DNA from 2 places in the Streptomyces sp. NPDC037410 genome. Region 2 is predicted to be linked to the other one. Evidence: predicted binding sites of a transcription regulator. Region 2 holds the regulator's gene; the other holds the start of a gene.
What was found. Region 2 encodes HspR, which represses chaperone genes until heat shock. Its sites were predicted from a motif close to TTGAGNNNNNNNNNCTCAA; they were not measured.

Region 1: the regulator HspR is predicted to act here: its motif matches at 1,617-1,635, upstream of lon (endopeptidase La).

What each region holds. Positions count from the first base shown of each region.
Region 1 covers NZ_JBVJWR010000013.1:116,177-119,577, reverse strand. The annotation lists gene lon (endopeptidase La) at 1-1,594, opposite strand, end outside; gene ACZ7HT_RS22505 (hypothetical protein) at 1,734-2,267, shown strand; gene ACZ7HT_RS22500 (hypothetical protein) at 2,371-2,820, shown strand; gene ACZ7HT_RS22495 (spermidine synthase family protein) at 2,927-3,401, shown strand, end outside.
Region 2 covers NZ_JBVJWR010000004.1:296,152-299,552, forward strand. The annotation lists gene dnaJ (molecular chaperone DnaJ) at 1-982, shown strand, start outside; gene ACZ7HT_RS09020 (heat shock protein transcriptional repressor HspR) at 987-1,448, shown strand; gene ACZ7HT_RS09025 (helix-turn-helix transcriptional regulator) at 1,499-2,479, opposite strand; gene ACZ7HT_RS09030 (hypothetical protein) at 2,612-2,824, shown strand; gene ACZ7HT_RS09035 (Rieske (2Fe-2S) protein) at 2,832-3,149, shown strand; gene ACZ7HT_RS09040 (pyridoxamine 5'-phosphate oxidase family protein) at 3,254-3,401, opposite strand, start outside.

The sequences.
Region 1 (3,401 bases), on a different contig from region 2:
CCGGCTCCAGACCGGCCCGCTCCAGCTGGCGCGGGAGCAGGTGGTCACGGGCGATGACGACCTTCTCGTCCTCCGTGTAGCCGTCGAGGCGCACCAGCTCCATGCGGTCGAGGAGCGCCTCGGGGATGGCTTCGAGGACGTTGGCCGTGGCCAGGAAGACGACGTCGGAGAGGTCGAGCTCGACCTCCAGGTAGTGGTCGCGGAAGGTGTGGTTCTGCGCGGGGTCGAGGACTTCGAGGAGGGCCGCCGCGGGGTCGCCGCGGTAGTCGGAGCCGACCTTGTCGATCTCGTCGAGCAGGACCACCGGGTTCATCGACCCGGCCTCCTTGACGGCGCGGACGATCCGGCCGGGCAGGGCGCCGACGTACGTCCGCCGGTGACCGCGGATCTCCGCCTCGTCCCGTACGCCGCCGAGGGCGACCCGGACGAACCGGCGGCCCATGGCGTGGGCGACGCTCTCGCCCAGGCTGGTCTTTCCGACGCCGGGAGGACCGACGAGGGCGAGCACGGCGCCGCCGCGACGGCCGCCGACCACGCCGAGACCGCGGTCGGAGCGCCGCTTGCGCACCGCGAGGTACTCGGTGATCCGTTCCTTCACGTCGTCGAGTCCGGCGTGCTCGGCGTCCAGGACCGTGCGGGCGCCCCGGATGTCGTACCGGTCCTCGGTCCGCTCGTTCCACGGCAGTTCGAGGACGGTGTCCAGCCAGGTGCGGATCCAGGAGCCCTCGGGGGACTGGTCGCTGGACCGCTCCAGCTTCTCGACCTCCTTGAGGGCGGCCTCCCGCACCTTCTCGGGCAGGTCGGCGGCCTCCACGCGGGCGCGGTAGTCGTCGGACTCGTCGCCCTCGGCCTCGCCGTTGAGGTCGCGGAGCTCCTTGCGGACGGCTTCGAGCTGGCGGCGGAGCAGGAACTCGCGCTGCTGCTTGTCGACGCCCTCCTGGACGTCCTTGGCGATGGTCTCGGCGACGTCCTGCTCGGCGAGGTGCTCGCGGAGCTGGGCGGTGGCGAGCCTGAGACGGGTGACCGGGTCGGCGGTCTCCAGGAGTTCGACCTTCTGCTCGACGCTGAGGAAGGGCGAGTAGCCGGAGTTGTCGGCGAGGGCGCCTACGCCGTCGATCTGCTGGACGCGGTCGACGACCTGCCAGGCGCCGCGCTTCTTGAGCCAGCTGGTGGCCAGCGCCTTGTACTCCTTGACCAGTTCGGTCACGTGGCCGGGCAGCGGGTCGGGCAGGGTCTCCTCGACCGTGGCGCCCTCGACCCACAGGGCTGCGCCGGGGCCGGTCGTGCCGGCGCCGATGCGGACGCGGCCGAGGCCGCGGATCAGCGCGCCGGGGTCGCCGTCGGACAGGCGCCCGACCTGCTCGACGATGCCCAGGACGCCGGTGCCGGCGTAGGTCCCGTCGACCCGCGGCACCAGGAGGACGCGGGGCTTGCCCGCTCCGGTGCGGGCGGCGGCCTGGGCGGCCTCGACGGCGGCCCGTACGTCGTTGTCGGACAGGTCCAGCGGCACGACCATTCCGGGCAGCACGACCTCGTCGTCGAGCGGCAGCACAGGCAGAGTGAGCGGCACGGACGCCATGGACTCAGAAGCCATGATCTCCCCTTCGGCAGTCAAGTTGAGCTATGTGCACTCAATGCTTGTGAGCCCGGAGATGTTCCCGGGCATACGTTCGCTCTGAGCGATCACGGCCGTCCGGCTGCGCGCGGGGCCCCGGAGCGGGCATGCTCGTTCCATGGTGCGAGGCGTACGGGGTACGGGGACGTGGTGCGGGGCCCTGCTGCTGGCGGGAGCCCTGGCCGGCGGCCTGAGCGGCTGCGGCCCCGGGGTGCCGCCCACGCCCGGCGGAGCGCCGTCGAGCGCGAGCGCGCCGGCCGTGCCGAGCCCCACCACGGACCCCGGCACGCCCACCGCGGAACCCCAGCCGGGCGAGGTCCTCGTCGAGGTGGCCGTCAACGGCGGCCTCGCCGGCGTCCGCAACCAGCTCGTCGTCCACTACGACGGCAGCTGGACCAGCCGCTCCGGCACCAAGCCGCCCCGGACGGGCCGCCAGACCCCCGCCGAGGCCGCCGAACTGCGGGCGGCCCTGGAGGACCCCGCGTTCGCCCTCGTCCCGGACCGCCCGACGGGCAAGCCGATCCCGGACGGCTTCCAGTACTACGTGACGTACCGCCACCGCCTGGTCGTCGCGGACGACCACACCCGCCCACCGGCCCTCGATCGCGTCTTCACCGCACTCCCGGAGGGCGGCCCGCCGACGAGCCGGTAGGCACGTGCACGGAAGCCGGGCTCCCCGCGAGCCGGCGAGCCCCGCGAGCCCCGCGAGCCCGAAATCCGCGATCCGCGATCCGCGATCCGCGATCCGGCTATCCGTGCTCGCCGCCGGCGCGATCGGCACCAGCCTGTACACGCCGAGTGACGAGCTGGACCGTACGGCGGTACGCGCGTGGTGGCCCCGCCGGCTGGTCCATCTGCTGGCCGGGACCGCGCTCGCCGCGCTCCTGCTGGCTCTCGCGGTGCCGGGCCACGCGGCCGAGTTCGGCGCGGTCGCCGCCGTACGCAACACCCTGGGCCTGGTGGGGACGGCGGCGGGAGCGGCCGCACTCGTCGGCGCCCGGCTCAGTTGGCTGCCGCCGGTGGCCTACGTGGGCTCGGTCTATCTGGCGGCCCCCGTCCGGCCGGGCGGCACGGCGGCCTGGTGGGCGTGGGTGATGCAGCCCGGCCCGGAGGGCGCGGCATGGACGGTGACGGCGGCCGGCTTCCTGGCCGGTACGGCGCTGTACGCCCTGCGGGGCGCGCGCCGCCCGGACGGCGGTCGGTGACGCGGATCCCCGCGCGCGTACGGCTCGTTAAGTGTTTGTCCCGGCCGTCGCCGCCCCGTAAGGATGGCCGGGAGAGACCGTACGCTCACGAGACAACGGAGTGATCATGACCAGCCCCGTCACCCTCGACCGCCGCGAGGGGCCGTACGGAGAAGTGGTGCTCCGCCGCAGGGCCGAGCACTACGAGATCATCGCCAACGGCACCTTCCTCATGGACACCTCCGACGGGCGCTCCGAGCGGCTGCTGATCGACGCGGCCCTGGGCGCCCTGCCCGAGGAGTCGCGGTCCGGTGCCTCCGTCCTCGTCGGTGGGCTCGGGGTCGGTTTCTCGCTCGCGCACGCCGCCGCCGACCCCCGCTGGGGCCGGATCGCCGTCGCCGAGCGTGAGGAGGCGATCATCGACTGGCACCGGCAGGGGCCCCTCTCGGCGATCTCCGGGGACGCGCTCGCCGATCCGAGGACCGTGATCCTGCACACGGACCTGGTGGCGTACCTGCGCACCTCCGCCGACACCTACGACGCCCTGTGTCTGGACATCGACAACGGGCCCGACTGGACGGTCAGCGAGGACAACGAATCCC
Region 2 (3,401 bases):
CAAGAAGCGCAAGGAGTACGACGACGCGCGCGCCCTGTTCGGGAACGGCGGCTTCAGGGCCGGCGGCCCGGGCGCCGGCGGCTCGTTCAACTTCGACCTGGGCGACCTCTTCGGAGGCGCCCAGGGCGGGGCGGGCGGCGGCTTCGGCGGCGGTGGCATCGGGGACGTCTTCGGCGGCCTGTTCAACCGCGGCGGGGGCGCGGGCACCCGCACCCAGCCGCGGCGCGGCCAGGACATCGAGTCCGAGGTGACGCTCAGCTTCACCGAGGCCATCGAGGGCGCGACCGTGCCCCTGCGGATGTCCAGCCAGCAGCCGTGCACGGCGTGCTCGGGCACCGGCGACAAGAACGGCACGCCCCGGGTGTGCCCGACCTGCGTCGGCACCGGGCAGGTCTCGCGCGGCAGCGGCGGCGGTTTCTCGCTCACCGACCCCTGCGTGGACTGCAAGGGCCGCGGCCTCATCGCCGAGAACCCCTGCGAGGTCTGCAAGGGCAGCGGGCGGGCCAAGTCCTCCCGCACCATGCAGGTCCGCATCCCGGCGGGCGTGAGCGACAACCAGAAGATCCGGCTGCGCGGCAAGGGAGCGCCGGGCGAGCGCGGCGGGCCGAACGGCGACCTGTACGTCGTCGTGCACGTCGACGCCCACCCGGTCTTCGGCCGCAAGGACGACAACCTCACCGTCACGGTGCCGGTCTCCTTCTCGGAGGCGGCGCTCGGCGGCGAGATCAAGGTCCCGACCCTCGGCGGCCCCGCGGTGACCCTCAAGCTGCCCGCGGGCACCCCGAACGGCCGGACCATGCGCGCCCGTGGCAAGGGCGCGGTCCGCAAGGACGGCACGCGCGGCGACCTCCTCGTGACGGTCGAGGTGGCGGTGCCGAAGGAACTGGACGACAAGGCACGCGAGGCCCTGGAGACCTTCCGCGAGGCGACCGCCTCCGAGGACCCGCGGGCCGAGCTGTTCCAGGCCGCGAAGGGAGCGTGACCCGGTGGAAGGACGCAGACGGCAGCCCGGATTCAGCAACAGGGCATTCGAACTGACCGACGAGTCGCCGGTGTACGTCATCTCGGTGGCGGCCCAGCTCTCCGGTCTGCACCCGCAGACCCTCCGCCAGTACGACCGCCTCGGGCTCGTCTCTCCGGACCGCACGGCCGGCCGGGGCCGCCGCTACTCGGCCCGTGACATCGAGCTGCTCCGCCAGGTGCAGGCGCTGTCGCAGGACGAGGGCATCAACCTGGCCGGAATCAAGCGGATCATCGAACTGGAGAACCAGGTCGCGGCGCTCCAGGCCCGGGTGGCCGAGCTGTCGGCGGCGGTCGAGGGCGCGGCGGCGACGCTGCGCCAGCGCGAGGCCCAGGTGCACGCCTCGTACCGCCGGGATCTGGTGCCGTACACCGACGTGCAGCAGGCGAGCGCCCTCGTGGTGTGGCGCCCGAAGCGCGGCGAGTAGCCCTTCACCGGTCATGGAAGAGGCCCCCTCCCTTGTGGAGGGGGCCTCTTTCAGCTGTCCCGTTCGAGGATCCCGGACTGGGCGATCAGATAGCCGAGCTGCGCGCGGCTGCCGCTGCCGAGGGCGGCGGCGAGCTTGGCGATGTGCGCCCGGCAGGTCCGTACGTTCATCCCGAGCCGGCGGGCGATGGCCTCGTCGACGTGCCCCTCGACGAGGAGCTTGGCGATGGAGCGCTGGACGCCGCCGATGCCGTCGCTCTTGATGTCGTACGGGATCTCCTCCCGTATCGGCACGGCCAGCTGCCAGAACTGGTCGAAGACGCCGCCGAGGTAGGCGACGAGGCCGGGGTGGCGCAGCTCCAGGGCGACCTGGCGGTCGCTGCGGGCCGGGATGAAGGCGACCTCGCGGTCCACGATGATCAGCCGGTCGATGATCTCTTCGAGGGTGCGGACCTGGACCTCGGGGCCGACGTGCTCCAGATAGGTCAGCGTGAGCTCGGTGTGGCGCGCGGTGTGCTGGTAGAGCGTCCGCATGCTGATGCCGCGCCCCAGGAGCGGGGAGACGCGGTCGAGGGCCTCGCTGAGGGCCTGGGCGGGCCGTCCGCCGCCCGGCTGGACGGTGAGGAGCTCGTGGCGGCAGTTGGCCACGACGCGGTCGAGGGTCGAGTTGATGCGGTCGATGCCCTCGAGGACGCTGATCGCGTGCGTGGTGGGGGAGTCGTGGGCGCTGATCGCCATGAACGGCTCGAACGCGTCGGAGAGGGCGACGGTGCGCCGCCGGCGGTCGAGGATCTCGCGTTCGATCGGCTGGAGCAGCTGGGCGAGTGCCGCGGAGGGGGGAACCGGACGCAGCCACTGCGCGTCGTCGGGGTCGGGGTGGAGCAGGGACAGATCGAGCAGGCAGGGTGCCTCGACCGCCTCTGACCGGGGTATTCGCCCGGTGCGCAGGGCGGCCGCGTACAGCTCGGAGCCCGCTTCGCACAGTTCGGCGTGCGAATGAGGGTGACCTGTTTCGTCCGCTTGTTTCCGCATATGTACACCCCCAGGCTCCTGCATCTCAGGAACATGATGCCTGGGTTTGGTGGTGCAGGCGCAGAGAGTAAGCCATCGTCTTACTCGCGGGGGTTGGAAGTAGACGTTGCCTTCAAGTGAGGTTGCTCGGTGATGATGAAGAAGCTCATACGCGCGGCGGCCGGAGTCGCCTTCATCGCGGCCGCCACAGTGGGCGCGGGAGTGGCCCTCGACCCGGGCTGGCACTCGGGGACGGCGGACGTGCAGGCCGCTCAGCTCGACCCGGGCTGGAGTCTCGCCGCCCCCACGCTCCTCGGTGACCCGGGCTGGAGCGTGGCCCCCCAGCAGGACCCCGGCTGGAGCTAGTCGGGACATGAATGTTCCCGATGACCCCAGGTTCCGCCGGGAGATGGCTTCGGCCTACCGCTCCGGCTGGCACTTCGTCGATCTCGCCACGGCAATCCCCCATCGTGGCGACTCGCTGAAGGTCACCCTCTTCGGAGAGCCGATCGTCGTCGCCCGCGAACAGGACGAAGACGTCCGTGCGTACCGCTGTCTGCGCCGTCCCCGCGGCGCTCCGCAGCCCATCCGCTGTGCCATCCGGTACGGCATGATCTTCGTCAACCTCGATCAGCGCGACCACCAGCTGATCGAAGCAGAGGCCATCACCGCCACCCCCCGCAGTGCCTGAGCGATTCCCCCGTCGTTGTAGATCGCTCCGGCACTTCCCCCACACAGCGGCGCCATCGCGGACCTGAAACGCGATGGCGCCGCTGTGCGTCTTCCCGCCGTCCGTCAGGCGCGGCCCATCGCCCGGGTGAGGGCGATCTCGATGACGACCCGGTCCGGGTTCGGCGACGGCGTGCGGCCGTAGCGCGCGGCGTAGCGGCCGACGGCGTCCGCGACGACGTCCGCCTCCGTACGGATGCGGGCGACGCCCTCC